4 regions of the Vallitalea pronyensis genome follow, and region 1 is predicted to be linked to each of the others. Evidence: riboswitches for the same ligand, from Rfam matches in the RefSeq annotation. Region 1 holds a riboswitch; each other region holds the start of a gene.

Region 1 (8,305 bases):
GTTAGGAACGGGTCATGCAGTCCTTGTAACAGAAGATGTATTCAAAGGTTACAAAGGACCTATATTGGTAGCTTATGGTGATATGCCTTTATACAAGCGAAGTACCTATGAAAAAATGTTTGAGATACACGACAGTGAAAAGGCGACCTGTACGGTATTAACTGCAGTTATCGATGATCCACCAGCCTATGGACGTATCATTAGAAATACAGACAATCAAATGATAGGCGTTATAGAAGCCAAAGATTGTACCAAGGAGCAGTTAGCTATAAAAGAACTGAATGTTGGCGTCTATGTTTTTGACAGTGAATTCCTTTTTGAAAACCTGAAAAGTTTAAAAAATGATAACATCCAACAGGAATATTATTTAACAGATATACCAAAAATGGTCATGGAGCAAGATAAGAAATTAGTGACCCATACCATCTATCATACCAACGAAGTATACGGTGTGAATACAGTGGAAGAACTTGAATTTTGTGAACGTGTATTAAAAAATCAGCCCTAGACAGAATGGAAAGGAATGAGACAGATGATTAAATTTGGAACAGGTGGATGGCGAGCCATCATAGGTGACGAATTTGTAAAAACCAATATTCAGCTTCTAACACAAGCTTTAGCCAATAAAATGATAAAAGAAGAAACCAAGTCTTTTGTGATTGGTTACGATCGACGATTCTTGTCCGATCGGAGTGCTCAGTGGATGTCAGAAGTATTAGCAGGCAATGGCATTCAAGTTTATTTTATTAACCGTATAGCACCAACACCCATGGTGATGTACAGTGTAAAAGCCTTGAATCTTCAATATGGAGCAGCAGTAACAGCCAGTCATAATCCAGCCGATTACAACGGTATTAAGATCTTCACAGAAGGTGGAAGAGATGCCGGTAAGGACGTGACAGATGACATTGAACATTATATGGAAGATGTAAAAGACATTCAGTTAATCCCCTTTGATAAAGCTCTTGAAAAGGGCACTGTAATGATATATAATCCTTTTAATGATTACATTGACACCATCATTAACCTTGTTGATCTGGAAGCCATTAAGAAAAAGCAGTTAAAAATATTGCTTGATCCCATGTATGGTGTGTCCAAGACATCCCTTCAAACCATTCTTATGACGGCTCGCTGTGAAGTGGATTTAATCCATGACCGTCATGATACCCTATTTGGCGGCAGACTGCCTTCACCAAGTGCTAAGACATTAGGACGTCTGAAGAACGAAGTAGTAGAAAAAGGCTATGACTTAGGGATTGGAACAGATGGCGATGCTGACCGTCTGGGTATTATTGATGAAAAAGGCAATTTCATTCATCCCAACGCTATTATGGCATTATTGTATTACTACTTATTAAAGTATAAAAATTGGCGTGGACCAGTCGTACGAAACTTGGCAACAACACATCTATTGGATAAGATTGCAGAAGGCTTTGGTGAATCATGCTATGAAGTACCTGTAGGGTTTAAGCATATTAGTTCTAAGATGGAAGAGACAGATGCCCTTATTGGTGGAGAAAGCAGCGGTGGTTTAACCATTCGGGGACATATCAAAGGCAAGGATGGGGTGTTTGCAGCATCTCTATTAGTGGAGATGATTAGCGTAACCAATAAACATCTATCCAAATTATTAGATGATATTCATGAGCAGTTCGGTAAATTTGACATGGTAGAAGACAGTTTTGATTTTAAAGTAGAAGATAAAGAGCGTTTATTAAACTTGCTTTACACCCATAAAAAAATACCTGAATTTAGCTATGAAGTGGATCGTGTCAGCTATATGGATGGGGTTAAAGTATTCTTCAAAAATGGTGGATGGATCATTGCACGTTTTTCAGGAACAGAACCACTTCTTCGTGTTTTTGCTGAGATGGATAGTATGGATAAAGCAAAACAGGTAAGTGAAGAAATGAAGGCATTTTTAGATATCTAAGAGAGTGAGGTTAGATGATGCATATATTAGTCACCGGTGGGGCTGGGTATATTGGTAGTCATACAGTTGTACAATTACTTCATGCAGGTTATGAGGTGATTATTGTGGACAACTTCTCCAATAGTAAACCAGAATCCATCAAACGTATTCAAGAATTAGCTGGAAAGTCCGTAACATTTTATGAAGTGGATCTATTAGATACAGAAGCACTTGAAAAGGTTTTTAAAGCCCATACACTGGAAGCTGTCATTCATTTTGCAGGGCTAAAAGCAGTAGGTGAGTCCGTATCCATACCCATCAAATATTACCATAATAATATAACGGGCACCCTAGTGCTGTGTGAACTCATGAAAAAATACCAAGTAAAGAAGATGGTATTCAGTTCATCTGCTACCGTCTATGGTATGCACAATGTATCACCATTAACAGAAGACCTCCCGTTAAGTACCACCAACCCTTACGGCAGCACCAAAATGATGATCGAACAGATTCTACAGGATATCCATGTATCCGACCCAAGCTTTAGCATAGCACTTCTTCGCTACTTTAACCCTATAGGTGCTCATGCCAGCGGCCGTATAGGCGAAGACCCCAACGGCATACCCAATAACCTCATGCCCTATATCACACAGGTGGCCATCGGCAAACGAGAAAAATTAAGTATCTATGGCAATGACTACAACACGCATGATGGCACAGGCGTCAGAGACTATATCCATGTAGAAGACTTAGCTAACGGCCATCTAAAAGCCCTAGAAAAAGTCATCACATCACCAGGCATTGACGCCTACAACCTAGGCACAGGTAAAGGCGTCAGCGTCCTTGATGTGGTGCACAACTTTGAAAAAGCCACAGGCGTTACTATCCCCTACACCATAACACCCAGACGACCAGGCGATATTGCTACCTGCTACGCAGACCCATCTAAAGCACTATCAGCTCTCGGCTGGAAAGCCAAGAAAAGTCTCGAAGACATGTGCCGAGATTCATGGCGCTGGCAAACCAATAACCCCAATGGTTATGATGTATAGCCCTACATCATAACAGTGAATTATTATTTCAGACTAACCATAATACAAAATACAACCCCATACATCATAAGCACATACAAACATCAACATACACTGGCTAAAACTACGGTTTTTACTAACCAGCGTGTGGCACACAAACAAAAACGATCTATGGTCATCATGAACGATTTTTACGGCTTGTTGCCATTCCTTTAAACCCAATAAAGCAACAAACGTAACGTGAGTGAATGATGACCATCGATCGTTTCACTCAACTTCCGTTGTCCACTAACCCCTTCTTTTTCTTATCAATCTCATAAAAATCCATTCTAATAACCTGCATAAAACACCCATATATCTTAATTTTAATCTTGCCCATTTTTTTATGCTATCCCTCTCAAAACTAATAACTATACCCATTAGCATGATACAATCCTTTACCCCTAACAAACAATATACACAATCATATAATAAGTGGACGCTACCTATAATATAATAAAACAAGACAATTTAGAAAGCATGACGTCCATGAAAAAATTATATCTCATTAAAATCAATCGAAAAGTATTAATTGTCATCCTGATGATTATACTTCATCTCATCGCGTATATGATTCTATACAATGTCAATACCATACGATGCAGTATTCAAAATACCAGTGGAAAATTAGCCATTATCATAGATGATTTTGGGCAAACCCGTGAAGGCGTAGAAGAAATGATGACCATTGATGAACATCTAACCTTTGCTGTCATGCCCTTTATGGAATTTACCAAAGAAGATGCCATCAAGGCGAAAGACTTAGGATATGAAGTGATTATCCACCTGCCCATGGAAGCAAAGGGTGGCAGCCTTAGTTGGCTTGGACCCCGCCCCATCCTATGCAACATGAAGAAAAATGAAGTTAGAAAAGTGGTAGAAGATGCAGTAGCAGATGTACCCTATGCTATTGGTGCTAATATTCATATGGGCTCAAAAGCCTGCTGCCAAGAAGAAATTATGGAAAGCATTTTTGAAGTGGTGAAAGAAAAGAGACTCTATTATTTTGTAGACAGTCGCACATCCAATAAAACAGTAGCCAAGAAAAAAGCTGATGAAATGGGTGTCTTATGTTATGATAACAACGTTTTTTTAGATGGGCAAAAACCCAAGAGTCACATGATTAAGCGGTTAAGAAAAGCAGGAGACTTGGCTTTAAAAAAAGGTCAGGCAATAGCCATTGGTCATGTAGGTATTGAAGGCGGCGTAGCTATGGCAGAGGCAATCGAGGAGATGCGGGAGGAATTTGCTGAACGGCGTATAGAATTGGTGTTTGTATCCGAATTGGATGATGATGTCTATTAACACCATATTGTTCATCAAATACTTAGGGTTTATTCTTAACTTGTACGTAGATTACTTAAGCCATCATTGTTATGCGTTATATCTTTCATGTTTGCTAAATATTAGCTATGCTTAAATAATATAAGTATTTATTGATTTTGTTGCTAGAATAGCATATAATGGGTTAAGAGTATGACGTAAATTGAATAATGAGGCTGTCACATAAAAACATGATATACACGTTATTTCGTTTGGATGAGACAGCCCAAGAAGCACACTAAGTTGCAAGGAAGCTGGTGAAAGTCCAGCACAGCCACCGCTACTGTATGTACTAACTCATGCGCAGGAAACCACTGAATAGGTTGCTATTTGGGAAGGATGTGCATCAGGTTTGAGGTATAAGTCAGGATACTTGTCTAGGGTGCTAACCATCCCAATTGCGAGTGGAAATATGGGTTTGTTTTTATACTTTCTTTGATGATATGACATAAGCAAAAGCATTATCATAGCATCCTTTCTTAAGACAAATCCATCATATATCCTTCCATGAATAACTGAATAATAATAAACTTGATGGTGTTGCATCTTCTAAGGAACATGCCTTCCATCCAGCAAGATGAAAGTGGAGTGAATACAATGAGTCATAATATCATGTTTCAAGGAACTGGTTCCACAGTAGGAAAGAGTATCTTAACGGCAGCATTATGCCGTATACTAAATGATGATGGTGTATCCGTTGCGCCTTTTAAATCACAGAACATGGCCCTTAACTCATTTGTTACAAAAGATGGTAAAGAAATGGGAAGAGCACAAGTGGTACAAGCAGAAGCAGCAAGGGTTGAACCACATGTAGCCATGAATCCAATATTGTTAAAACCCACAAGTGATGTGGGCAGTCAGGTTATACTTAATGGTAAGATACATAAAAATATGACTGCAAGTGAGTATTTTAGTCTTAAAAAAACCTTCAAGGAAGAGATCATGAATGCCTATCACCAGTTAGAAGAGACGTATGACGTGATTGTCATAGAAGGAGCAGGAAGTCCGGCAGAAATTAACCTAAGGGAAAACGATGTTGTCAACATGGGCATGGCTGACATGGTGGATGCTCCAGTCATTCTAATTGGTGATATTGATAAGGGTGGGGTGTTTGCTTCCATCTATGGCACAGTTATGCTTTTGGAACCAGAAGAAAGAAAACGCATCAAAGGATACATCATTAACAAGTTCCGTGGGGATGTGAACATTCTTCAGCCGGGAATCGATATGTTCTATGAGAAATTACAATTACCTTGTCTGGGTGTTATTCCTTATGAACCTCTGAAAATAGATGATGAGGATAGTGTAACGGAACGATTTGACCGTCAGGAAGAGGCGGCAATCATCATTGGTGTTATACGTTTGCCTTATATGTCTAACTTCACTGATTTTACTGTTTTTGAATTAGAAGACGATGTGACAGTAAGATACATAAAAGATGAAAAGGATTTTCAAGGCATTGATTTGTTAGTCATACCTGGCAGTAAGAGCACCATTAAAGATATGGCTTATCTCCATAACTCGGCCATGAAAGAAGGCATTTATCGTGCTCATAGAAGACAAGTACCCATCATCGGTATCTGTGGCGGTTACCAGATGCTAGGGGATACCATAGAAGATGAAAAAGGTGTAGAAACGGCCATGTCCAGTATTAATGGATTAGGCTTGCTGCATATGGCAACTCATATGGAAGAAATCAAGCAAACCACCCAAGTAAAAGGAAGGCTGCTGACCACATCACCTTTTGGAGCGGATCATCAGCATCTTCTAGTGGGTGGCTATGAGATACATATGGGCAAGACAGAATTACTGGATGGATGTGAGCCTTTTATCCAGTTGGAAGATGGCCGTTGTGATGGTGCAATTAGTGAGCGCAAGGACGTTATGGGCACTTATCTCCATGGTATATTTGATAACGATGAATGGCGCAATCTTATCTTGAATGATATACGAGAGAAAAAAGGTTTAGAAAAAAGAACCGATGTGGATTTTGCCAAGGAAAAAGACATGGAGTACGATAAGCTGGCTAAGCTTGTTCGAGAGCATATGGATATGGATGCCATTAAGGAGATTATCTATAAATAATGGATACGGATGGTGTATAGGATAACAATACATCAAAAGTATGGTAGAGAATACAAGGTGTTTCATGGTGTTTTTGACAGAATAGAAGCCAGTAAAGAGGTGTAGACGTGGTAAAAGCAATCAGCATGATAGGCATAGCAATGGCATTAGACTTAATCTTCGGTGATCCTGTTAGGATCCCTCATCCCATTATCTATATAGGGAAATTAATCAGTTGGCTAGAGAAGCGTATCCGAAAAAGCAGGATACCCCTTAAAATAGGTGGTTTTCTACTATTATTGGGAACAGTAGGGGTAACAGCAGGTGTCATCACCCTTTTGTTGCAATTGGGTTATGGGATACACCCTTATGTGAAAGACCTGATGACCATCTATCTTCTTTATACATCTTTAGCAGCTAAATGCCTTAAGGATGAGGTACTAAAAGTATGGAAAGCCTTGGAACAACAAGATTTGATTCTGGCAAGGAAACAACTCTCCTACTTAGTAGGGCGAGATACAGAATCCCTTACGCGAGATGAAGTTATCCGTGGAGCAGTGGAAACGGCGGCTGAGAACACGGTGGATGGTGTATTAGGGCCACTTCTATTCATGGGTTTAGGCATGTTATGGGGCATACCTGTCCAGAGTGTATTTATCTATAAAGCCGTTAACACATTGGATTCCATGGTAGGCTATCAGCAAGCACATTATAAGGCTATCGGTTATGCATCAGCTAAAACCGATGACTTATTTAATTACATACCAGCCCGAGTAGGGAGTATATGCATGCTCATTGGTGGCGGTATTCTGGGTTATGATTTCGCCCATGGATGGAAGATATTATGGCGGGACCGACGTAATCATAAGAGTCCTAATTGCGGCTATCCAGAATCTGCTGTAGCTGGTTTATTAAGGATTCAGATAGGTGGTACCAACACTTATTTTCATGAGGTGGTCATGAAACCCACTATTGGTGATCATGACCGGGTATTAGAACCCGACCATATGAAGAAAACCATTGGTATCATGTACATGTCAGAGTTCGTCACCTTATTGCTCATGATAGGACTTGGTATCTTACTAATAAAATTATAATGTACATGAATGGATCTTGTAATGGATCTTGGAAGGAATGAGGACATGAATAAGCATGGTGGTTATCATGGGAAAAGAGATGTGATGGATTATAGTGTGAATATTAATCCTCTGGGGTTACCAGAGACCATAAGGGAAACGATGATAGCTTCTATAGATGATATGGTAAAGTATCCAGATATATCGGGAGCAGGAGCAAGAAAAGCCATAGCAGAATACGAAGGTATTGATCCTAGGAGCCTCATAATGGGCAATGGAGCCAGTGAGTTAATCTATCTGTTTGCACGAGCCGTGAAACCCAAGAAAGTACTCATTATCCAACCTACCTTTAATGAGTATGAACGGGCATTTCGATTAGCAGGAAGTCAAATTGAAGCCTTTGAATTAAGTGTAAACAGCGGATTTCAAATAGACATACAAGCATTTGAAAAGGCATTGGAAGGGTATCAACCAGATGTGGTTGTGTTATGTAACCCTAATAACCCAACGGGTCAATATATACCCCTAACGGAACTAGAAGCCTGTGTTAACCTCATAGAACACTATAGAAGCTTTTTATTTCTGGATGAATCCTTTATTGAATTTACAGGACAACCATCGATTATCAAACATATGGCTTGCGAAAGAGTCTTTTCTCTACGATCTATGACGAAGTATTATGCTGTTCCTGGACTAAGAATTGGATATGGTGTATCCCATGACGGTGTTATTCAACAACTAGAAGCTTATAAAGAACCGTGGACCATGAATGGTCTTGCACTACAAGTTGTACCAGCAATGATTCATGACGACGTCTTCCATAAACAAGTTCGCCAATGGATGGTAACCGAACATCCGCG
Region 2 (8,305 bases), 620 kb from region 1:
TCCTGAGCTATTTAAAGAAAAAATATATGCCTTAGATGTAAATGGGGAACTATATTGTCCACGCATATTAAAAGGATTAATTTTAGCAAAAGGTTCCATTAACGGTCCTATATTAGATTACAAAGAGGGTTTTAAACCCCTTAGCCATACATTGTATTTAACAGAGAACAATATATTACGATACAGTCATGAAAAATTATGTGTCAACAAATTAATCGCTATTGAACCTGTTGTAGAGGACTTTGAAGCATACATTAATAAGATTCAAATTCAAGAGCAAGCCTATATAACAAAATCAAATCTAAATCGTATGCGGCATATGCTGGATGAATTTGATGAAGTGGATGTATGTATTGTACCTGAACACAGTATCTATCATGAAGGGAAGGTTTGCCTAAACCCTGAAAACATAACAGATTATGATGATGCGACATTAGTGGTTGATGGTATGGTGCATATAGAGGACTTAACAGAAGATGCATTAAAAGAACATATCCAAGGTATCTATTCTCAAGGCATCTATTGTGATAAATCACTAATCAATGCGGCAAGAACATTATCCATGAATCAAGCAAGTGTAAAAGTAGAGTTGCCCAATATCATCCAGAACGTAGGGAAATTGGTCATTAATGAAGCCTATTTATTAGGGCTATCTGAAAAAAAACATATTGAAAATATGGGTAAATTAAAATTTGATGATTCTGTTAATCCAGAATTAGTCGTAGAAAAAATTAGCAGTATTGAAAACTTAGGAAAGCTTGTGGGCAACGCATCGGTGCTTAGTCAGATTGACATCAATAATTTAGGTGTCATGAAGATGTCAGAAGAAGATTACAAGGAAAAAGAACAAGAGAATGAGGTATACTATAAGAATTTAAGTAAGCTGGTTTTATAAGACACCAATCTGTGAAAAACATTATAGATGGGCTGTTGCATCAAGCACCAACACAACCATGTGGAGGTGCTTCTGATGAACAGCCCATTTTATCTATTCTTCAAAATTACGTATAAGATCTTCAAAGGTATCACGACGACGTATAAGTTTTGCTTCGCCGCTGGATGTAATCAATACTTCAGCAGGACGCAGGCGATTATTATAATTCGATGCCATACAATAGCCATAAGCACCAGCATCTAATACATTGATAATATCTCCTTCAAATATTTCGGGAAGTTCTCTTTCTTTAGCAATAATATCGCCACTTTCACAGATGTTACCAACAATATTAACCACTTCTGTATGGGTAGAAGGTCTGTTGGACTCACGATAGATTTCCACATCATGATGTGAATCATACAGGACAGGACGCTTAAGCACATTAAAACCAAGGTCAGTTCCCACATATTTCATACCGTAATTTTCTTTAATGGCATGAGCTGTACCCAGTAGAGAACCACTTTCGGCTACCACGTAACGGCCAGGCTCAATTTTAAACGTAATTTGTTTGCCGTATCGTTTTGTCCAGTCGAAAAGCACTTGATCCAGTTGTGTTGCTAACTCTTTTAGGTCCAAGCGTTTTTGACCAGCTTGTTTGTGGTATGGAATACCAAATCCTCCACCCATATCGACAAATTCAAGGTTTTCAAATTGCTCAGCCAGTCGAAGGACAGATTGAACACCTTCAACATAATGACCACCTTCCATGAAAAGTGACCCAATGTGTTGGTTGATACCAACTAATCGTAACTTATATTTCGCAAGAAGGGCTTTGACTTGTGGCACAAAATTGGGATCCACACCAAACTTTGTTTTTTTACCACCTGTCACTACTTTTTCATGATGACCAGCGCCAACACCTGGATTAAAACGCACGCAAACGCGACCACCTTCATTAATCTGACCAAACATCTCTAATTGAGACAGGGAATCCACACTTGTAAGAATACCATGATCAATTGCAAATTGCATTTCTTCTTTGGATACGTTATTGCTAATATATAAGATTTGCTCAGGTTTGAACCCAGCTTTTAATTCCACGTATATTTCACCTGGTGACATAGCATCCACACTGAGACCTTCATCACGTGCGATTTTTATTAATGATAGATTGCCATTGGCTTTAACAGAATAGTTAACGGAAAAATGAGGATAGGTTAATAAGTTTTTGAGTTCGCTGCATCGTTCTCTAAAAATATTTTCGTTGTACACATACAGTGGACTGCCAAATTCCTTGACTAAATCCACTGGATTAGTCTTTCCAAAAAAATTGGTAACTTCTGATACTTTATTATGTAATGATAGCATAATGTAAGCTCCCTTCTGTGGATGGATGGACCATGAGGTACATTTTTATTCTTTGTTGGTCCTTCTATTGATGAGTTCTATTTCGTTAATAATCGCTTCCCGTATGAGTCTTACCAATGTTTTATTACGGGAATAAAGTGCTTGGTTCAGCGTACCTGTAATGACTTCTTCCGTATCAACAATCAACTTTAATGATTCATGACTATACGTCGGATGATGTATATCATAATGACAATCAGGCTCTTCTGGTGACAAAATCACAATTTTAATCTGACGGTCAGCAGCATCCACCAGTTCATGATGAAACGTATGAATGATTTCGTTCGTTGCACTAAAATATAAGCGATGATTGGATGTCATAATCATATTTTTAATTTTATCGATAACATGGTTCGGATTGGTGATGGTTACATAGGGGTCATTGGTAATGGGGTTGTAATCTAAACTTTCTTTTATAATGCTAAGATTTTCATTAAAAGACCTTGTGGCATTGTTGATTAATTCATCTTTGGTAACCGCAATGTATTTAATAGAAGTTCCTTCTATAATATAAGCGCTTCCTTTATCAACAAGGCTAGATAAAGCAGCATAAGCATTGGAACGTGAAATACCGGATAACTTAGCAGCTTCATAACCGGTTAATTCACCGTGTTTACACAAGGTTATATAGATAATAGATTCTTGTTGGGTGAATCCAATATTTTTTAATGCTGTTATAAGTTCCATTTTATCACCTCGGATAGTGTTTCTATATAGAACTACTATAAAACAAGTTGATTATTTTGTCAAGTTAAAACATAGAAGGCATATTAATAGAACACCAACTTGTGGTATAATAAACCTATTATTGATAAGACTGTAAACATAAATATAGTAAAGGAAAGATAATATAAACTTTACCCTATAGTTTAATATATTTTACTTCATGGATAATTGGACATGTTTTTATGGAATTATTTACAGAATAAGGCCATTGCATATATTTCTAGAAAACATTGAATGAAGGGTGAAGGATTTTGAAGAATAGAGGCGATAGACATGGATTTATTTGATATGATGCGGGAAAAAACATTAGAAACAGAGTCACCCTTAGCTGCAAGATTACGACCTACCACCATTGAAGAGGTTGTGGGACAAGAACATATTATAGGAAAAGGAAAATTGCTTTATAGAGCCATCAAAGCAGACAAGCTTGGCTCCTTAATTTTCTATGGCCCACCTGGAACAGGTAAAACCACCTTGGCAAAGGTTATTGCCAACACAACAAAATCTGAATTTGTTCAACTTAATGCAACGGTGGCTGGTAAAAAGGATATCCAGAAAGTAGTGGAAGAAGCATCCAGCAGGTTAGGCATGACTTTAGGTAAGACCATCCTATTTATTGATGAGATTCATCGATTTAATAAAGCACAACAAGATGCACTATTGCCTTATGTGGAAGATGGTACCATCACACTCATCGGTGCAACCACAGAGAATCCATATTTTGAAGTGAATAATGCCTTGGTATCCAGGTCAAGGATATTTGAATTAAAACCACTATCCAAGGAAGCGATACGTATACTTATACGTCGAGCTGTCACGGATAAAGAGAAAGGGATGGGGAATATAGAAGCCCATATTGAAGAAGATGCCCTTGATTTCTTAGCTGATCGGGCTAATGGTGATGCAAGAGCAGCACTGAATGCTATAGAATTAGGTATCTTGACAACAGAGCCTAATGGACAAGGCATCATTCATATTGACTTAGATGTGGCCAGTGAATGCATCCAAAAGAGAGTCATTCATTACGATAAAGATGGCGATAATCATTATGACACCATATCAGCTTTTATAAAAAGCATGCGGGGGTCCGACCCAGATGCAGCCGTTTACTATCTGGCAAAGATGATCTATGCAGGAGAAGACCCCAAATTTATTGCAAGACGTATTGTCATCTGTGCGGCGGAAGATGTAGGTAATGCAGATCCTAACGCCATTCAAGTAGCCATGGCAGCGGCAGATGCCGTTAACTTTATCGGCATGCCTGAAGGACGCATTATTTTATCACAGGCAGCTACCTATGTGGCTTGCGCACCTAAAAGCAATGCAGCATATGTGGCCATTAACAAAGCATTAGAAGATGTAAAACGTATACAAGTGCATACCATACCGCCATATTTACAAGATGCCAGTTATGGGGGAGCCAGAGACTTAGGTCATGGCATTGGCTATCAATATGCTCATAATTTTGAAAACCACTATGTGGACCAGCAATACCTGCCCGATGAATTAGTGGGTAAGGAATATTACCATATAACTGAACAGGGTTATGAGAAGACGATTAAGGAACATTTTAAGAAGATAAAAGGGAATGATTAATACCATGCAGATATTGACAGGGTATATTTGTTGTCCTATTAAACAATTTCTTCTTGACATATTCTCATTACGGCTTATAATGAAGGTATCTAGTAAAACTAGAAGATACAATTTCATAGTAAAAGGTGCTTGTCAACACAAGTTAAAAGGGAAAGTGGTTAAAATCCACTACAGCCCCCGCTACTGTAATTGGTGATGAAATCTCATAAGCCATTGGGAAACCGAGAAGGCGAGAAAGTAAGATGAACCATGAGTCAGGAAACCTGCCTTTTAAACGTTTTAAGCTTTCGGTGGGAAGGTGTAGATAACATAAGAATGAATAATCTACTGTGCCGATGCACAGTTTTTTTATTGATATAATACGCTACTGTTACCTATGCTTTTCAATAACAAGACACTACCATGAAAGCAGTAAAATCAAAAAGAGGAAAGTATAAGGAGGACATGTAACATGAAAAAAGGGATAAGATTATGGATATCCATATTATTAATCGTTGGGCTAATGGTATTCGGTTTAGTTGCTTGTGGTGAGAAGAAGGCAACAGATGATACCTATCAAGATGCTAATAATCCGGTTGAACAAGAAGAGGATAAAGCGCAAGATGAGCAACAAGAGAAGGATACAACAGAAGATCAAGAAAACGCATCAGATGAAGCTGAGGGTGACTATTACCCCATAACCATACAAGATCGTTTTGGAAAAGATGTTGTCATTGAACAAGAACCAGAAAAGATCATCTCCATTTCACCAGAAATGACAGAAACCCTTTTCGCAATAGGCGTAGGTGATAAAGTCATTGGAAGAACAGATTATTGTGATTATCCAAGTGACGTATTATCCATTGAATCCATAGGGAGTTTAACTGAACCCAATATAGAGAAGATCATTGAATCAGGAGCCGATGTGGTATTTGCTTCTTCCCATGTGAATGATGAATCCGTTGCTCAATTAAATGAGCAAGGTGTAAAGGTGGTTGCCTTATCATGGAATGAAAATCTTGAGGGTGTATATGGTTATATGACAACCATTGGTCAAGTGGTTAATCGTACACAGGAGACAGAAGATTTGGTAACGAAGATGAAAGAAATCTTTGACCAATATACCAAAGCAGTGGCTGATCTTGAAAAGCCTACGGCTTATTTTATCACAGGATTTGGTGAATATGGTGATTTTGCAGCTACAGGCGATACGTTCCTTGGTCAACTCATTGAAATGGCTGGTGCAGAGAATGCAGCTGCAGACGGTACCATGTGGAGTTATAGTATTGAGAAATTAGTGGAGAAAGATCCTCAGTACCTGATGTGTTCTTCTTCATACAATAGTAAACAGCAAATTGAAGGATTAGAAGGTTATAAAACATTAACAGCTGTTAAAGAAGGTCATTTATATGAAGTGGATGAAAATCTATTTTTTAGACAAGGACCAAGGTTGGCAGATGGTTTTGCACGATTAGTAGAGATATTCCATCCAGAAGCAGCAAAAATTGATATTGGCAAAGAGTAATGAACATGCAATAAACGACTTAGGAAAGATAACAAAGTGGGTAGACATATGGTAAAAAAAAGCTACATGAATATGAACTTAATTATATTAACATTGGTTATGATGATATTGGTTGTGCTCTTGGCTCTTGGTTTTGGGGCGGTAAACGTTAATTTTATGAACACCTTAAAGATCGTGGGACATCATATTCCAAAACTTGATCAGATTATATCGTTAGATGGTATTAAAGCGTCTCATGTAACGATTATTATGGATTTACGACTGCCTCGTATTATCGTAGCCTTGTTTACAGGTGCTGCACTGGCTATTGTTGGATGTGCTTTTCAAGGTGTATTCAAAAATCCTATGGCAGACCCGTTTGTTATTGGTATTTCATCAGGTGCTGCCCTCGGTGCAACCATCGGATTAATCCTTAACTTGAGCAGTAATGTATTTGGGTTTACTGGGGTGAGTATATGTGCTTTTTTTGGCGCTTTGGTTACGGTACTTGTTGTGCTGAAGATAGCAGCCATACAAAAGAAATTACCCACCACCACTTTACTATTAGCAGGGATATCCATTAACTATCTATTTTCTGCATTGATTTCATTGTTGATGATTCTGAATCGGCATAAATTAGAGAGTGTCTATTTGTGGACATTAGGTAGTTTTAATGCATCCAAATGGAGTGAAGTCATGCTCATTATACCCGTTGTGGTGATCGGTTCTGCTATCTTGTGGATGTATTCTAAGGAACTTAACATTATGCTCCTTGGTGATGATGATGCAAGTACCTTAGGTATTCATGTCCATCGTACCAAGAAAATCATACTATGTGTCTCCTCGTTAATGGTAGCCGTAGTGGTATCCGCAAGTGGCATTATAGCCTTTGTGGGGTTAATTATTCCCCATACCGTTAGGATACTAAGTGGCCCTAACCATAAGCGTTTGATACCTCTTGCCATGATTGTCGGTGGTATATTTATGGTGATTTGCGACACCATTGCACGTACAGTTATTTCACCAGCAGAGTTATCTGTGGGTATTATTACATCGTTATTCGGTGTACCATTTTTCTTAGGTTTACTCTACCAGAGTAAGAAAAAAATGGTATAAATAAATAGGACATTAAAAGGGTGAAGTCTATGAATTGTGTGGTTCAAACAGAAAAATTAGATTTTAGTTACGGCGAAAGAAGCATATTGGAGAATTTGTCCATTCAGATGAAGAAAGGGTTATTCTATAGCATCATTGGTCCTAATGGCTCTGGAAAGACCACTTTGCTGAAACTCATTGCTCGTCTATTACCAACAGAACATAAGCGTGTATTTATTAATGGTGATGACATTGATAAGCTTAAGCCAAAAGATATGGCTAAACGTGTATCGGTAGTACCTCAAATAACAGATATGCAATATGAATTTTCTGTATATGATATTGTGATGATGGGGAGAGCACCCTACACGTCTCGATTTGGTAAAGCGAACACCGTGGATGAAGAGTCCGTTGTCAAAGCCATGAAAGAAACAGGTGTTTATGCCTTTCGCGATAAAAAAATAACTCAATTAAGTGGTGGCGAGCTACAGCGTGTCATCTTAGCTCGAGCCATTGCACAAGAGACAGAAATCATGTTACTGGATGAACCCATATCTCATTTGGACATAGGCTACCAATATGAAATCAGTGAATTGGTCTATGATTTATGCAAAACAAAAGGCATAACGGTTATTAATATTGTTCATGATCTGAATATTGCCATGCGTTATAGCGACCAGATATTTATGTTGAAAGATGGCGCAATCTATGGTGCAGGTAAACCGGAAGATGTCATAACCAAAACATCCATAAAAGATGTCTATGCCGTAGATGTAGAACTGATTGACCACCCTACAATGAAAGACAAAAAAGTAGTTGTTAAATAAATGCACAGATAGCCGATAATAATAGTAGATGGAAGTGAAAGGCCTATCGTGTCAAGACGCAACGTTAATGTGGAACAACATAATAGATGACCTATTATACTTTGAAAAAAACATTAACAACATGTAAAGCTTGATGTGATGGTCCTTTTTTAATAGGATATTACCTTTGATGAAGTTATTTTAGAAGTTGATTTGTATAATTACCTCATAAATTATTTTACTTTTGTGATGGATTAAACAGTAGCGAAATATTACAGTTATATATTATTTTTCAAAAAATTGTCATATTTTTAT
Region 3 (8,305 bases), 1.9 Mb from region 1:
TGCCTACCGAAAGTTTCATTTCCCGTCTTATCGCGTTTGGGTAATAAGTAACCACGCATGGAAACAGTCTCTATCTGGTCAAAATCTGCATCCTGCTCTGTCACATCTAGGTATTTCCCATAAGTATGCAGGTGTTTCTTTACGTCGTAATAGTCACTTCCTGTTATGGTAAACATTTGAAGCCTTCGTTGATTGTATACAATATGGCTAAAGACTTCACGTGTTAACGGTATATCATTGCTAACCTTCGTCTCGTCAATCATCACTTCTGGATAGAGAATCCTTGCCATATCCCTTACCCCTTTCACATAACGAAAGGTATATTGATTAACCAGAGGATGAAGCAATTCATAAACTTCACCTTCACGTATTGCTTTTACTTGTCTGAACTTGTCCTGCTGGTTGATGGAAATAATACTTCCCCCACCATCCCGTACACCTTGTAGCGTAAAATAGACATCGATGACCTCTTGGTTACGTTCGATATGCGAAAATCCATACCTTACTTGAGGTTGATTGGGGATAGAAGGTTTGGCATCTTTGACGATGTTTATTCCCCCTGCTAGGTCAATGGCTTCAAAGAGTAATGACCCTTGTGCAGGTGTCCAGAATCCCTTTTGGGATGTTTCTACAAAAACTGTTTTCTTCTTTTTTATCTGAGATGTTATTTGTTTTATTTGGTTTAGTTCAGCATGATAATCCTTTAACATCCTATTCGCTTGGTCCTCTTTTTGGATTAACATGGCAAGCTTTTGTATGTAGTAATCAAAGTGCTGAACAGACTTTGGCATAAGGGATACAACCCATAGACCATTACTTTCCAGCTTGGATACAACCCGAGGATACTGCTGATTAATCTCTGGTGTAATCAAGACAAGATCTGGCTTGGCCTTAATGAGTTTATCCATATCGGCTTCATGATCCATGGCATACCTTGGCAGATCAACTACCCTGGCAGGATAATGAGAACCCTTATCTACACCAATAAGATGGTGAGAAGCCTCTAATGCATAGATATTCTCTGTATGAACGGTGGATAAACTCACGATACGACTAGGAATTTTGTGTATCATAATTTTATTACCTACATCGTCAATAAACACGTGATGATCCACTATCTTACTGGCATCTTTTGTACCATGAATGGGTATATCCCGCCCAAGTACAAGCCCTATAAGGATGATGCTGCCTATAATGGGTATCCATTTTTTCATAAGCCTGCTTCCATTCCTTTCCATAAAAACGCCATAGCTTCTGCAACGGTAATGGTTCTATTTTTCATCAACCAAAGCTTCATTTGCATGTTGAACGAATAATTCTCTAATGGATGAAAGTTCTCCTAGCCCTTTTAGTACGTAATCCACATCGTATCCTTTGGCTTTAAACATCACTTTCCAGCTATCTTCTTCGTCACCAGCCATATCGTTATAGGCATGATCACCAGCTACAATCATAAGTGGCATCAATAATACTTTCTCATACCCGCTTTGCTCTATGTCTTTTGCTACATCTTCAAAAGAAGGTGACCCTTCTACTGTTCCAATAAAAACTTGAGGATAACCTGCATGTTTGAAGGCATAATCAAGGGCTGGGTAAGCGCTATTGGCATCATGATGTGTACCGTGTCCCATAAGAACAACGGCTGTCTTTTCATCCACATCGGGTACTTCATCCATCATGGCTTCAATAACCCGTGTATAATCCTCTACACTAGATAATAAAGGTTTGCTGACGTTGAGTATTTCAAATTTATCCTTAAATGGATGAAGCGCTTCATTCATCTGGTCATATTCTTCACCGTTAATCACATGGGTGGGAACCACAAGAACTTCTCCATAACCTTTTTTATAGATATGCTCAATTTGTTCTTCAACATTTTTGTAGGTGACTTGATCACGTTCTTTGTAGATATCAATGATCATCTGGGATGTAAAAGCGTTAAAGGCATCATACTCTGAGAATGTGGCACCCAATTCTTCTTCTAAGGCATCAATACTTACAACCCGATTCTCAACAAAACTTGATCCAAAACTCACAACTAATAAAGCTTTCTTATCTGTTTTACTATTGACCCCCTGGCATCCTGTTAAAGCTAATACCATCATAAGACTTACTACCATGATTATTATTTTCTTCATCCTTTATATCTCCTTTAAATTTAAAATAAAAAACCACTTATCCAAAGATAAGTGGTTCAAGCATTCAATTATGAAAACAACAGGATTGCAGTAAAGCTTACTAGATACAATCGTTGTTTATAAATTTTGCCCCTATTACCCGTAGAGTTTTTGCAAATTTCTGAGCAGGCAGGTCTTCTGACTTAAGCTTCAACGTACAATCATCCCTTCCCATCCCTTATGGACAGTGGTTATGATGATAACTCAGCTAATACAGCGGCGGGACCGTGCAGGATTTCAACCTGCTTCCCTATTATCCGTATCAATACGGCACCTGTTCATCGACATATGTAGTTAAGTACTATACTACAATGGACAAGAAGGAAAGTCAATATGCTTTTTTAAATTATTTGCATATCAAGACTGTTAATTTATACTATCCCTTCATGCTTCCAGTGCTCCAAGCAGTTCTTGAAATTCTTCAGGGTCTAACTGCTGCCGGCTATCGGATAATGCCAGTTCTGGTTTGGGATGAACCTCTACCATTAAGCCATCAGCCCCTACAGCTAAAGCTGCTTTTGCAATGGGTTGTATAATGTCTTTTCTTCCCAGTGAATGGCTGATATCAACAATAATGGGAAGCTGTGTCTCCTTCTTAATGATTGGAATGCTGGAAATATCCAATGTATTTCTTGTTTTGTTTTCAAACGTTCTGATACCCCGTTCACAAAGAATTATTTTTTTATTCCCTTGAAGAGCGATATACTCTGCAGCAAATATGAATTCTTTAATGGTGGCACTCATACCCCTTTTTAATAAAATGGGTTTGCCTGAAGCACCTGCACGTTTTAACAATTCAAAATTCTGCATGTTTCTTGCCCCAATCTGTATCATATCAATATGTTTGGCTACCGATTCAACCTCACTTCCATCAACAACTTCTGATACCGTAATGAGATTATGCTTTTTACCCACATGAGACAGTATTTTCACACCCTCTTTGCCTAAACCTTGAAAATCATATGGTGATGTGCGGGGCTTGTAGGCTCCTCCTCTTATAAATTTTATGTTATTACCTTTTAATAGTTGAGCTATTTTCTCAGCGTATTCTAGGCTTTCTATGGCACATGGACCTGCAATAATATAGGGTCCTTCTTTTTCAAGATTAAACATTTCTTTTATGGTACAAAATTTTACTTTGTTGATATCACTCACTAGAGGTAATTTTTCATGGCTGATGCCCATAAATTCCAGATTCACCTTAAATATATGATTAAATATATCACCAATCATTTTACCAGATAATGGTCCCTCGTTCTTTTCAATGATGTTTCTAAGCATTTCCTCTTCTCGCTCCGGGTCAAAATAGTCGCTACTGACTTTATCTTTTAGCTCTCTAATCTGCTTGATTAATGCTGCTCTAGCATTTAATGATTGTAATATATGTTCATTCACTTCATCCACTTGTTGCCTCAAAGCTTGAATTTTTTCCATGAGTTCACTTCCTTATTCTTAAATATTCGATTGCTATTATTGTTAGTCATGCATTGTTACAGACTTCATTTAACCTTTTATGTCGTTTTTATAAGCTCATTCATTATGTCAATCTTCATCAAATGGTTCTTAATCTTGTACATGTCATGCCATGCATATGGTTGATTGGTATTATTTATATGGCATGTCCAGCAACAACAAATTGTCGTACACCAATATATATTATATATTACTGATTGTTTTTTTTCAATATACTGACAGTTTAATCTTTTTCTAGCTATAGCTGTAACTGACAAAAATAACCCTTAATCTATTAGTCGTAATAGATTAAGGGTCTAAACGTAACAAGCTTACTATACATAATATTTATCATTATCTAAAACCATGCTATCTCTGGGAAGTTACTTATTCCTTAACCCCTCCAAGTGCAACACCTGCAATAATGTACTTAGATAGGATAAGATAGATGATTAATAGGGGTATAATGGTCATGGTAACACCAAGGTAGATACCGCCTAGCTCCGTTCGATAAATATCTGCTTTGAGTAACTGGACAAGCATGGGCAAGGTATATTTTTCTTGGGTACTGATGAGCATAAGTGGTGTTAAGAAGTTATTCCATGAACCAACAAATGTAAAGATACCCATGGTCGCTAGTGCTGGTTTTAAGATAGGCATAGCAATACGATGGAATGTCTTCATTTCATTGGCCCCATCGATTCTAGCCGCAGCCACCAAGTCCTTTGGAAAAGTCGCCAGCAAATACTGCCGTAGGAAAAAGACCGTCGCTGGTGAAGCAATTGCTGGAAATATAAGGGGTATATAATTATCTGTCAAACCAACTCTTAAGACCATCTGATAAAACCCTATAAAGCTGATTTGTGCAGGTACCATTAAGATAAAAGCGATTAAGGCAAATATGAATTTACGTCCTTTAAAATCATAGATTACCAATCCATAGGCTGTTAAAGCGGAAAAATATAAGCATAAAAATGTGACAGAAACAGAAATGCTCAAACTGTTGCTAAAGCCTCTTATGATATTAAAGCCTTTTGAGGTTAATATATCATAATTGTACCCCATATAAATACTAGGCACCATGGAAAAGCCTTGTTGAATTTGTTCTGTTGAACGTGTTGCATTCACAATTAATATCCAAAAGGGCAAGATACTGAGAATCAACAAAAGGGCGCAGACACCATATTTAATAACAATCGTAAGATGATGGTATTTACCAAGTCTAGTACTTTTCATTACTTATTCACACCCTCCTTGTTATGACGATTCATGAACTTAAAGATGACTAAACTAATCAATAAAACAATTACCAATAGGACAATGGATGCCGTTGCCGCTACATAGAAATTACGGTTACCTGTAAAGGCTTGCTTGTAGATATACATGGTTAAGGTCTCCACTGCAAAATCAGGTGCTCCATTGGTTAATAAAAACGGTATATCAAACATCTGCATACCGCCTACCAAAGATGTGATTAACACATATAAGGTAATAGGTCTCAGAAGAGGCAATGTAATCTTTTTAAAAATCTGCCAGCTGCTGGCACCATCAATACGTGCCGCTTCGAATAGTGATGGGTTAATACCGAGAATGCCTGCGCTAATCACAATAAATGTACTGCCATACCACATCCAGAATTGGATAAATGCCACAATGAGCCTTGTGCCCGTTTTACTTCTAAAGAAATCAAAAGGCTCTGCTAACACATTGAGCTTCATTAAGATTTGATTAACAGGACCTACTGGATAACTAAATAACGTATAGAATAAAATAGCTACAGATGCGGCTGTTATAATGTTAGGCATATAAAATGTTGTTTTAAAAAGTCCCGCACCTTTTAATTTGATTCGGGTATCTGTGAACCACTTTGCCAACATCAACGCAATGGCTATCTGAGGTACAAAATTGATAACCCAAATAATCCATGTGTTTTGAAGAGCTCTAATAAAATGTGAATTCTTTACTATGGCTACGTAATTTTTCACACCAACAAAATCCAATTTGGTTTCCCAACCTGCTAAATCCGTAAAGCTAAGCACAAATGTATAAATAATTGGATACAATTGAAATAGTATAAAAGCAATAATGAAGGGAGCTACAAAGAAATAGCCATATTTACTGTACTTTGCTTTCCCCATTCTTTTTGAAGTTTTCTTAATCCTTAAAACACCAACATTATTTTCTTGATTCATAATCATGCTCCATTCCAATGAAAGTACATTGCTTAGTTTCCCACTAGAATAAGTATCAACAATAACCTGTTTTATCTTTGAAATTGTTGATACTTATATGTATCACCAGGTGATGGTTCTCAATGTCTAGTAATCCAAATTAGGGAATGCACTTTGTACACCTGCTTTAAAATCTGCCAGTGCAGTCTCTTTATCTTTTTCACCTTTTGAATAGGCTGTTAGTTGTTCTGCAAATAGATTATTAATATCAAGATCGCTTCCTGTCAATATGGATGCATCAATGGATGGTGCCATTTCTGCAAACTTAGCATAATGATTTTGTCCTGCTAAGAACTCTTCTGAATAACTGTCTTTGATGGACTCCACCACACTTTGATGGGCTAAAAAGTCCCCACTGTTTTTTGCATACTCTGTTAAGAAATCTTTATTTAAAGCAATATAGTTAATCAAATCAACTGCCGCTTTCTCCATTTTGGTACCTTCACGAACCGTTAACCATGTGCCGCCCCAGAAATAAGGTGATGGCCCTTGAATCATACCCCAATCGCCAGATGTGGACTCACCTGTGTTGGCGTTAACTGCATTTGACTTAAGCACATAATGAAGTCCCCAGGTTGGCAAGAAATAACCCATGACTTGGTCATTGGACATGGAGGCAAACCAGCTTTCAGTCCACTGCTCCGCTTGATTGGTTAGTCCCTCACTTTCAAGCTTTTTACCAATCTCTAACAATTCTTCTGCTTTTGGGTCGATAACAAACTTATTATCCACAACCCAGCCGTTCTCTCTTGAAGCTAAAAATACGTTTTGTAAATCCCCTAAACTACTCACAAGTTTTGTTTCCCCACCTGATTTGTCATTGACTGTTTTAGCCGCTTCATAGAATTGATCAAAATCAGATAATAACCCTTGAACCTCCTCTGGCTCACTGACACCAAGGTACTTCTTGGCTAAGCTTCTTCTATAGAAGAATGCACCAGGGGTAGCCTGCCAGCTCATGCCTTTTAATGAACCACTTTCATCTGTAACCGTATCCAGTACATATTGAAGTGTTTCATCTGCTTTTGGTGCAATACCCAATGTTTTTAAATCTTTTGTAAAGTCAGAGTTAACATATTTCTTTACAAAGGCAGCTTCTAGAGCAAAAACATCCGGTGCTGATTTGCCTGAACCTAATACAGGGTCTAATTTTTGCTGATACTGGTCATTGGGTATCACAACAATTTCAATCTCATAACCCAAGTCAGGATTATGTCGCAAATAGTATTCATTGATCATTTTCTCGATTTCATCTGTGAATGTCCATACCACTAATTTTTTCCCTTTATTTTCTGCTGGGCCTGATGGTTCACTGGTTTCTGTGTCTTTACCTGTTGTATCACTTCCTGCTTTATCATTTCCTGTTTTACCCCCGCCTGAAGGTTCTGTATCTTTTGCCCCACAAGCTGCCAAACTGAACACCATTGTTAACACCATAAGTATACTTAGAATTTTCTTCATGTTAATCTCTCCTTTTTTTGAAATGCCTTCTCTTATTATTCGCTAGTCAACACAAAATTATCTGTATCACCATGATAAGAATACAGTTACTCAAAGGATTGTACATACCTTTTAGTAAGAATAGGAAGTGGCGTATTTGTGGTACAGCTATCACCTTCCTATGTTATAAAAAAGCTAGGTCATACCTTCTGATATGGTTTTCTACCCCCAACTATTTTTATCCTCTTGTCATAAAACCCAAACTAAACCACTTGGAAATCAATGGCTAATGGTTTTGTACCTGTCAACTCATTGCTGACTTCATCTGGTCCACAACCACCTGCATATACAGTGAATCCACCCGGTTCTAACACCAACTGGCCACTTTTGTTAACCACACACATCCGCTCTTTCTTAATGATGAATGCTAATGTCTTGGATTCATCTGCCTTTAGCGCTACATTTTTAAAACCAACTAACTGATAATGGGGTGTCTTGACGCTGGCCTCCAAATCTTTTAAATAAACCTGCACAACTTCTCGACCTGGTTTTTGGCTTTTATTCGTTACCGTTACATGTACCTCTTGGTTTTCACCGTGGTGTAATACCTCCTTAGAAATGTTCAAATCACTGTATACATAATGATTGTAGGATAAGCCATAACCAAATGTATACAGGGGGTCACACTCTATGTAACGGTACGTTCGGTTGTTCATACTGTAATCTCTAAAATCAGGTAAATCTTCCGTTTTTCTGACATAAGTAATGGGTAATCTTCCAGAAAAATCAACGTGGCCAAACAATAAATCAGCTAAAGCAACACCACCTTCTGGCCCAGGGTACCATGCTTCAACAATAGCATCCACGTGTTCTTGTGCCCATCTCAAATCCACCGGACTCCCTGAAACAATAACCACAATGGTGGGGGTACCTGTTGCTACAACGGCTTCAAGTAATGTATTCTGTAATCCTGGTAGTAACAAGGAAGCCTTATCACCTGCTGCT
Region 4 (8,305 bases), 240 kb from region 1:
TATATCTTCCTCCAAGTCAATGCTTTTACGATTTTCTACCGAATAACCCATATAGGATAATGCAAGTAAAAATAAAGAAAGCGTTATGCCTACAGGTAACAACCACCATTTCCAAACCTCTAAATAAGTAAAGGACATGGCATTGCTCATTATTTTTCCAAAGCTAACGACTTCAGGTGCTACTAATCCCAAATAAGAAAAGCTGGCTTCCATAAAAACAGCCATCCTAACATTGCGAATAAAAATAGATAATAGAAGGGGGGAGATGTTAGGAATAATGTGTTTTCTTAAGAGATACATGTTGTTAGCACCAAAGGTTCTAGCTGTTGTTACGGGCAAATCTTTACTACAGATGAGTGCTTGAGAACGCAAAACTTTTAGTGGACCCTGCCAATTTAACATACTGATGATGACAATCAAGGTGATGAGGTTAGGACGTATATAAGAGGCAACTAGTAAGCAGATGATAAATTCTGGAAGTGCTAAAAATATATCACAGATCCTTAAAATGAACCGATCCAAAAGTCCACCTGTTAGGGCTGATAAAATACCTAAAAAGCCTGAAATAGATGTTGCAATTACCCCAACAGACAAGCTAATGAACATAGAAGTCCGTAATCCAAACAGAAGTCTGGAAAAAATATCTTGTCCCATATCGTTTGTTCCTAGGAGATGAATCAATGAAGGTTTAAGAAACACTTCTTTTGTAGAACAAGAGGGTGAGGGTAAGTTCATAAAAGGTACAATCATCACCACCAGTGAAAATAATACCAATAGACAAGTCCCCATTAACATACACTTATCTTTCAAAATTATCTTGATAGCTATCTTTTTTGTCATATCCATACGGAACTTCCTATCCTCTCATACGGGATAAACAAAAGGAAAGGGTCATAATTTCATAACACAATTCATGCTTATCCGTGGGTTAAAATTGTTTACGACTATATGTAAATTGAATGGATTCTGCTAGTCCATTCATCAGAAGCACCATAAATGCTACTATGAGAAAAACACCTTGTAAAACGGGATAATCTCTGGCTTTTACAGCCTCAAAAATGAGACTTCCAAGTCCAGGATAGGCAAAAACAACTTCAATTAGCAGTACCCCCACAAACATTCTTCCCATCATGATTGCAGACAGGGTTAATAGTGTTATAAAGCAGTTCTTGCCTAAATAACGATGTTTAATCAGTCTATCCTTTAATCCTTTTGCCACAGCGGTACCCATAAATGTTCTTTTACTTATGGATATGGCGGTACTTCTTGTTAATAAATACATGTTTGATACTTCGGAAATAACAAGGGTTATAACAGGGAGAACCATATGTACCATTATATCTTTTACTCGAGTCAGACCTGTAAAGGTTGAACAAGGTGTTTCACATCCTCCCATAGGCAGCCAGCCAAGATAGATACTAAAAAACAATAATAAAAGCATACCTAAAAAAAATTGTGGAAATCCACTTATAAACATCATGGCACTTAACAGAATCTTATCCATGGGCTTGCCATGATGATAGCTGCTTTCTATGCCAGTGACATAACCTATGCCTATAGATATCAGCATGCTAGTAACGATTAAAGCCAGTGTCCAAGGTAAATGTAAACGTAAGAGGTCTATTACTTTTTTCTTATAGAAGTAAGAATAACCAAAATCAAATTGAACAATTGACTTGAGATAACGAACGAGTTGTATGGTAATGGGCTTGTCTAATTGAAATTCTTCAAGTAATTGCTGATGCATTTCCGGTGTCATGTCATAGACTACTTGTTCTCCAGCCAGAGCTGTTACAGGGTCACCTGGCAGTAATCTTGGTAGCATAAAGTTTAATAAAACAAGACATACAAAGGCTATACAATAATCCTTGAAAGTTTTAAACTGTTTTTTCACTTCAAAAACTCCTTCAAATGTGCTAACCAATCATAAAAAAACCACCCTGTTAAAGGTGGTTAAGCATTGACAAATTTAATCATATATACAATGCAAATAGAATCTTTTCATCATATCATTTAAATTTGAACAACAAAACTTCCCACCGAAGTCTTCATTCTGAAAAAAGGCAGGTCTCCTGACTTGCAGCTTAACTTACTCTCAAACCTTCCCAGTAGATACCAGTGGTTTATATGATTTCATAACTGCTTACAGTAGCGGGGGCTGTAACGGACTTTCACCGTTTTCCCTATTATCTCTTGTTGAGCACCTTATTTTCTTTTTTTCATGGATATGTATTTAACTAACATCAAGACATATGATATCATGCTTGCAATATGCATGTAGTATGCTTATTATTAACACTGTTGCTTTGTCATCTAAGCGAATCAGCAAATATCAAAATACATTCTTGTAGATTATAATATATTCTATTAAAAAAAACTGTAGCTATAGACACACATTTGGTAAAAATTATGGATTTTATATGCATAGTACTAGACATAAGGTTTTATCATAATCCGTAAAGGAATATAAACATGAAGGACTTTAGAACATGGCAAAACCATGTATAGGGATTTCAGTATCATTCTAGAGTAATCATGATAAGTGTCATCAGTCTTGTTGTAAGGGCATTTGTTTCATGAATGCACTAGGGGATAAGCTGGTGAACTTTTTGAACACTCGACTGAAATAATAGGGATTGGGATAGCCGAGAACCTCACTCATCTGTGAGATGTTCATGGACCCGTCTTCCATATATGCAATAGCTTTTTGAATCTTTAAGCTGTTAAAATGATGATTAATGGTTGTGCCGGTTTGGGCTTTATAGCACTTCCCGATATAGCTATAATCCATGTTTATTTTAGCAGCTATTTTATGTGCATCAAATGTGCTGTGAAGTTGGAGCATCAGAAGTTCATTGACTTTCTTAACAAGCATCTCACTACCCGAATGATGATGGGGTGGGTTAGCAAGAATAGTGTAGAAAATGCTCGTAAGTTCAGCAGCTAAATGGGGTATTTTATAGGGGTTAGAGGCATGATACAGATGATACATGGACTCTAGTTTCTGAAATAGATGTTGCTGATTGCTCATGGTTGTTAGTTGAGGCAATGCATAACATGGGATGTCTGGGCAGGATTCTTGAACGGTTTTACCTAAGGTATCATAGGAGAAAGACACCCAGAACCATGTTGTGCCTATAGGCATATAGGTTTGACTATAATGATGTTTACCTGATTGCCTAAAGAAAACTTGTCCTTCTTTTGCAGCATAGTGTCGGTCTTCTTCACTCACATAAAATGTACCCTTAAGAACAAAAATCAGATAGTTGATATGTGCAATCTGGTTCACATGAATTCTTGGTTTTTTTAACGTTATTTTCCCTACTGCTGACACGTTAGGGAGTTGATTAGCATAAAACTTAATAGCTGACGACATAATGGTCATGGCTCCTTCTTGAATGATGGATGAATCGTAATGTTATCAGTATACATGATAAAGACGAAAAAAGATATGAATTTAGGTGAATGACATGTTATGAAAAGATGATAAGGTGTATAATCATCACTAATAAGCTAGTCATTAAGAATGGATATAGAGGAGATAAGAATGAATGATGTTAAAAAGAAGCATGTCATATTAATTGTTACAGACGATCAAGGGTATGGGGATATTGGCGCTCATGGCAATCCATGGTTGAAGACCCCTAATCTGGATAAGCTCCATGACACATCCATTTCCTTGGAAAGTTTTCATACCGATCCTCTATGTGCACCAACCAGAGCTGCATTAATGTCAGGAAGATATTCTTTTGGAGCGGGCGTTTATTCAACACTCAACGGTCGTTTTTATATGAAACCTGACCTGTATACCATGGCAGATTACTTTAAAGCAGGTGGCTATAGGACGGGTATGTTTGGTAAATGGCATTTAGGGGATACCTATCCCTATCACCCACACCAACGTGGTTTTGATGTGGCTCACTCATTTGGCGGTGGTGTTATTGGTGAAATACCGGATTATTGGAACAACGATTATTATGATGATACTTATTTAGTCAATGGTGTACCCACAAAATTTCAAGGTTACTGTACCGACAATTGGTTTAGCTCTGCCATGACTTTTATGGATGATGCTATTCATGCAGATCAACCATTTTTTTGCTATATACCAACCAATGCTCCTCACGGGCCATTTAATGTTGATCCAGCATATTATGATAAGTATATACAGGCTGGTGTACCTGAAAAAAGAGCAAAATTCTTTGGAATGATTGAATCCATTGATGAGAATATAGGTCGATTGGTGGCATATCTAAAAGAACGAAAAGTCTATGATAACACCATTATCACATTCTTTGGCGATAATGGCACAGCCACAGGATGCAGTATTGATCAAGAAGGGCATCTCTTAGATGGTTATAACGCAAACATGCGTGGGAAAAAAGGTTCAACTTATGAAGGGGCTCATAGAAATGCGTGTTTTATAACTACGCCGGGCAATGTTCTTGGAAAATCGCGACAAGTCTATGGCTTAACAACGCATTTTGACTTATTAACCACGTATATTGACTTATGTCACTTACCTAAGCTGGATGCATATGACCAGTTAGATGGTATCAGTATGTATGGGGCATTATCCAGAGGTGAAACCCATCTTAATCAAGGACGTACGTTAGTTATTCATAATATGCAGCGGGATATGCCTCAAAAGTATAAAGACTATACGGTATTACGCGATACAACAAGACTTGTTAGACCATTAACCCTTGAAAGTAATCCTTTTGCTACAGGAAATTTTGGTTCACCTGCAACCATAGAACCGGAAATCTATGATATTGAAAAAGACCCTTCTGAAAGGTATGATATTTATAAAGATAACGTAATATTAGCTAACGAACTCACCTTGTATTATGAAGATTGGTATGATGCAAGGGTGGATGATGCTATGATATACAGCCCCATGTACATTAGGAAAGAAGAAGAGACAAAGTTAACATGTCACGGGTGGCACGATTGCGTCGCCATGTGCTTTTCACAACGCCATACACGAGAAGGTATTGATGGTACAGGTTTTTGGGCCATACGTGTTGTGGATTCTGGAGAATATGCCATTGAACTCCGACGTTGGCCGAGAGAATCTCAATTATCAATCTGTGCATCATGTAAGGGAGAAAGTGGAACGGATAGGAAAGAGGATAAGCCAGAAGGCAGAGCTTATAAGGTGGTTAAAGCACTTGTTGATGTCTGTGGACAGCGTCAGGAACGTGATGTTTCATTGGAAGATAAAAGCGTTGTATTTATCATGCATCTTGAGAAAGGTGATTATAACATGCGAACGCGATTTATTAATGAAGACTTAACCTACATAGGGGCCTACTATGTGTATATAAGAAAGCAATAAAATTAGTTGATTACTCTAGGCGTATGCTCATTCAAACAGGAAGTGTGTTGCCCTTTCTAAAATCTTTGGGGGTAACGCCTGTTTCTTTTTTGAATACCTTTGTAAAATAATTATAGTCATAGATCCCCACCAAGTCTGCAATTTCGTATATTGGAAGATCCGTATCCATAAGGTATTCTTTGGCTCTTTGCAAACGAATCTGTGTAATATGTTTAGCAATACCCATACCATAACTTTGATTAGCAATGTCATAAAGCTTTGTTTTACCGATTTGAAACTGATTGCAGATAAGGGGCACAGACAAGTCGTTCCTAAGATTTTCTCCAATAAAAACATCGATTTTTTGTGGGAGAGAGTCTTTTTTTAGTACCAATTTATGGCTGGAGTAGAGATAGCTGGCACAGATTTTCATCATATGAGCGGAAGAATTAATCACATTTTGATGCACATTTCTTTTGTTGTCAAAGGCAATTTTTAAAGCCGTGAGATCCACATCATGCGCCTTCATGGACTCTGAGATTTCATGCCATAATGCATGTCTATCCTTAGTGGTCAATACTTGACCTAACATGATATATCCAATAATGGTTTGGTCTGCAAAGATGGGTACGATAGCCTCTGTTAAACCAGCGTGACAGGCATAAATATGGAGAGACTTCTGTTGTTTGCATTGAATGAATGCGTTGTAGTCACATAGCGTACATTTCTTATGCATGGCAACGTCGTTACGAATGATACGACAATAAGTGGATAAACGATCAGGATAAGAAGCAATTTCGTGAAAACCATCATCAAAGATGGCAATACGCATTTTTGTGAGGTTGTAATAATCCACCAACAGGTTTTTGAGATCGTTAATATTGAATAATAGATTCATACCATCACCACTCCGGACAAAATTACTATTATTAGAACAAACTTATCTATAAGTATACAGGGATTTGTTGTATTGTCAATAGTATAGAGATGCACTATTGAGAAAAAGAGAGCGAGGATAGATAGGATGACAGTTGCTGGTATCGACATTGGAACAACAGGTTGTAAATGTACCATTTACAATGATAAAGGTCAGTTAATAAGTGAATCATATGAAGCGTATAAGTCAGACATATCCCCTGAAATGCATAAAATAAGCCCATCTGTTGTATGGGAAAAGGTTCAGGAGGTGATAGGTGATGCTGTTAAGCATGTAACCGATTTAAAAGGAATTGGTGTAACATCTTTTGGTGAAGCGGCAGTTCTATTGGACATAAATCATGAGCCCGTATGGGATTCACTGTTGTTTTCCGATCCAAATGGAAGAGAAGAATGCCAACATCTTATCCATCATTTTGGAACAGAGTATCTGAACAAAATTACAGGTTTATGTCCAGATATCATGTACACCATCGTTAAACTCATGTGGCTTAAAAACAATCAACCCAAGGTCTTTGAAAAATGTAAGAGAATCTGTCTTTTTGAAGATTACATTGTCTATAAGTTAAGCGGCATTTTTCAGATTGATCATTCTCTGGCAGCAAGAACGATGGCCTTTAATGTACATACTTTGATGTGGGATGAGGCTATCTTATCGTTTGCAGGTATTGACAAGTCAATGTTACCTAAGGTTGTTCCTATTGGTACAACTGCTGGACCCATTAAGACACCATTGGCAAAGGCGTTAGGCATTAATGAAAAAACGCTTATCGTGTCAGGGTGTCATGACCAAATTGCCGCGGCTATTGGAACAGGTGTCTACAAAGAAGGCATGGTTGTTGATGGTACAGGTACGGTTGAATGCATGACCAGTATTTATCATAACCGTGATGTGGATGAAAGGTTATTACACAGAGGGAACTTTGCAAGAATGCCTTTCCTTCATGATTTACATGTCACGTATGCGTTTTCGTTTACAGGTGGCGCATTGTTGAAGTGGTACAGAGAAAAAATAGGTGCCCTAGAAGCCAAAGCAAACAAAAAAGAGGATCAAAGTGACTATGATTACTTTAATGCACAAGTGGATAATACCAAACCAACAGGTCTCTTGATTTTACCTTATTTTGCAGGTGCAGGTACGCCTTATATGGATATGGAAGCAAAAGGTACTATCCTAGGGTTAACCCTGGATACAACAAAAGAGGATCTTTACAAAGGTCTAATGGAAGGTGTGACATATGAAATGCGGCTGAATTTGGAACGGCTATCCCAGGCGGGAGTACACGTTGATTGTATTAGAGCTACAGGTGGTGGCGCAACGTCAGAAATCTGGCTTCAGATGAAAGCAGATATCTTAAAAAAACCAGTCACATCGTTAGGTGCAGCTCAATCAGGCACCTTAGGCTGTGTCATGTTGGCTGGGATTGCATGTGGGATGTTTAACTCCATAGAAGAAGCGGAATCAATCTTTGTCACATTGCATAAAACATATTACCCCAATGAAGGAATGAGTGCTCTATATGATGATTTATATGAAAAGTACAAAAAGATATACCCAGCAATCAAAAACATATAGAAGTAAATAATACATGTCAACAGTTAAGGAGGACAACAATGAAGACGACATTCGCATTATTTTTTGGAAACAGGGGCTTTATGCCTGAAGAACTAATTCTTGATGCAAGACGGGAAGTGGCTGAAGCGGTATCAAAAGCAGGTTGCAACTATTTGATGATAGATGAAAGTGCAACCCAATATGGTGCCGTAGAAACAAGGGATGAAGGCAGAATCTATGCCAAATGGTTGGAAGAACACAAAGGAGAATTTGACGGGGTCATCCTGTCTATGCCTATATTTATTGATGAAAATGGTGCCATTACAGCCCTTGAACAGACAGGTGTACCTATCTTAATGCAAGCCTATCCAGATGAAATTGGCAAAATGGGCTTTTCAACCCGTCGAGATGCTTATTGTGGAAAATTTAGTGTAACAGATGTGTTTGAACAATATCAAGTACCCTATACCTTACTGGGGTCACATGTGGTACAT

The links. A riboswitch is a leader RNA that binds a small molecule or an ion and turns the genes downstream of it on or off. The one in region 1 is predicted to bind cobalamin.
Region 2: another riboswitch for cobalamin. It lies ahead of HZI73_RS21140 (ABC transporter substrate-binding protein); the one in region 1 lies ahead of HZI73_RS23835 (cobyric acid synthase).
Region 3: another riboswitch for cobalamin. It lies ahead of HZI73_RS05495 (sirohydrochlorin cobaltochelatase); the one in region 1 lies ahead of HZI73_RS23835 (cobyric acid synthase).
Region 4: another riboswitch for cobalamin. It lies ahead of HZI73_RS24845 (ABC transporter permease); the one in region 1 lies ahead of HZI73_RS23835 (cobyric acid synthase).

What each region holds. Positions count from the first base shown of each region.
Region 1 is NZ_CP058649.1:5,700,823-5,709,127, reverse strand. Features, by position in the region: gene HZI73_RS23855 (sugar phosphate nucleotidyltransferase) at 1-508, shown strand, start outside; gene HZI73_RS23850 (phosphoglucomutase/phosphomannomutase family protein) at 533-1,933, shown strand; gene galE (UDP-glucose 4-epimerase GalE) at 1,951-2,964, shown strand; gene HZI73_RS23840 (divergent polysaccharide deacetylase family protein) at 3,472-4,287, shown strand; cobalamin riboswitch at 4,529-4,700, shown strand; gene HZI73_RS23835 (cobyric acid synthase) at 4,903-6,390, shown strand; gene cbiB (adenosylcobinamide-phosphate synthase CbiB) at 6,516-7,466, shown strand; gene cobD (threonine-phosphate decarboxylase CobD) at 7,476-8,305, shown strand, end outside.
Region 2 is NZ_CP058649.1:5,081,985-5,090,289, reverse strand. Features, by position in the region: gene HZI73_RS21160 (hypothetical protein) at 1-895, shown strand, start outside; gene lysA (diaminopimelate decarboxylase) at 989-2,245, opposite strand; gene HZI73_RS21150 (TrmB family transcriptional regulator) at 2,291-2,971, opposite strand; gene HZI73_RS21145 (replication-associated recombination protein A) at 3,284-4,606, shown strand; cobalamin riboswitch at 4,713-4,891, shown strand; gene HZI73_RS21140 (ABC transporter substrate-binding protein) at 5,058-6,110, shown strand; gene HZI73_RS21135 (FecCD family ABC transporter permease) at 6,159-7,205, shown strand; gene HZI73_RS21130 (ABC transporter ATP-binding protein) at 7,235-8,011, shown strand.
Region 3 is NZ_CP058649.1:1,311,379-1,319,683, reverse strand. Features, by position in the region: gene HZI73_RS05500 (ABC transporter substrate-binding protein) at 1-1,214, opposite strand, end outside; gene HZI73_RS05495 (sirohydrochlorin cobaltochelatase) at 1,272-2,138, opposite strand; cobalamin riboswitch at 2,289-2,470, opposite strand; gene HZI73_RS05490 (bifunctional 3-deoxy-7-phosphoheptulonate synthase/chorismate mutase) at 2,562-3,611, opposite strand; gene HZI73_RS05485 (carbohydrate ABC transporter permease) at 4,017-4,865, opposite strand; gene HZI73_RS05480 (carbohydrate ABC transporter permease) at 4,865-5,821, opposite strand; gene HZI73_RS05475 (ABC transporter substrate-binding protein) at 5,948-7,321, opposite strand; gene HZI73_RS05470 (glycoside hydrolase family 3 C-terminal domain-containing protein) at 7,564-8,305, opposite strand, start outside.
Region 4 is NZ_CP058649.1:5,936,261-5,944,565, reverse strand. Features, by position in the region: gene HZI73_RS24850 (ABC transporter permease) at 1-846, opposite strand, end outside; gene HZI73_RS24845 (ABC transporter permease) at 929-1,894, opposite strand; cobalamin riboswitch at 2,046-2,223, opposite strand; gene HZI73_RS24840 (helix-turn-helix domain-containing protein) at 2,549-3,376, opposite strand; gene HZI73_RS24835 (arylsulfatase) at 3,548-5,341, shown strand; gene HZI73_RS24830 (PocR ligand-binding domain-containing protein) at 5,373-6,218, opposite strand; gene HZI73_RS24825 (FGGY-family carbohydrate kinase) at 6,345-7,832, shown strand; gene HZI73_RS24820 (L-fucose/L-arabinose isomerase family protein) at 7,871-8,305, shown strand, end outside.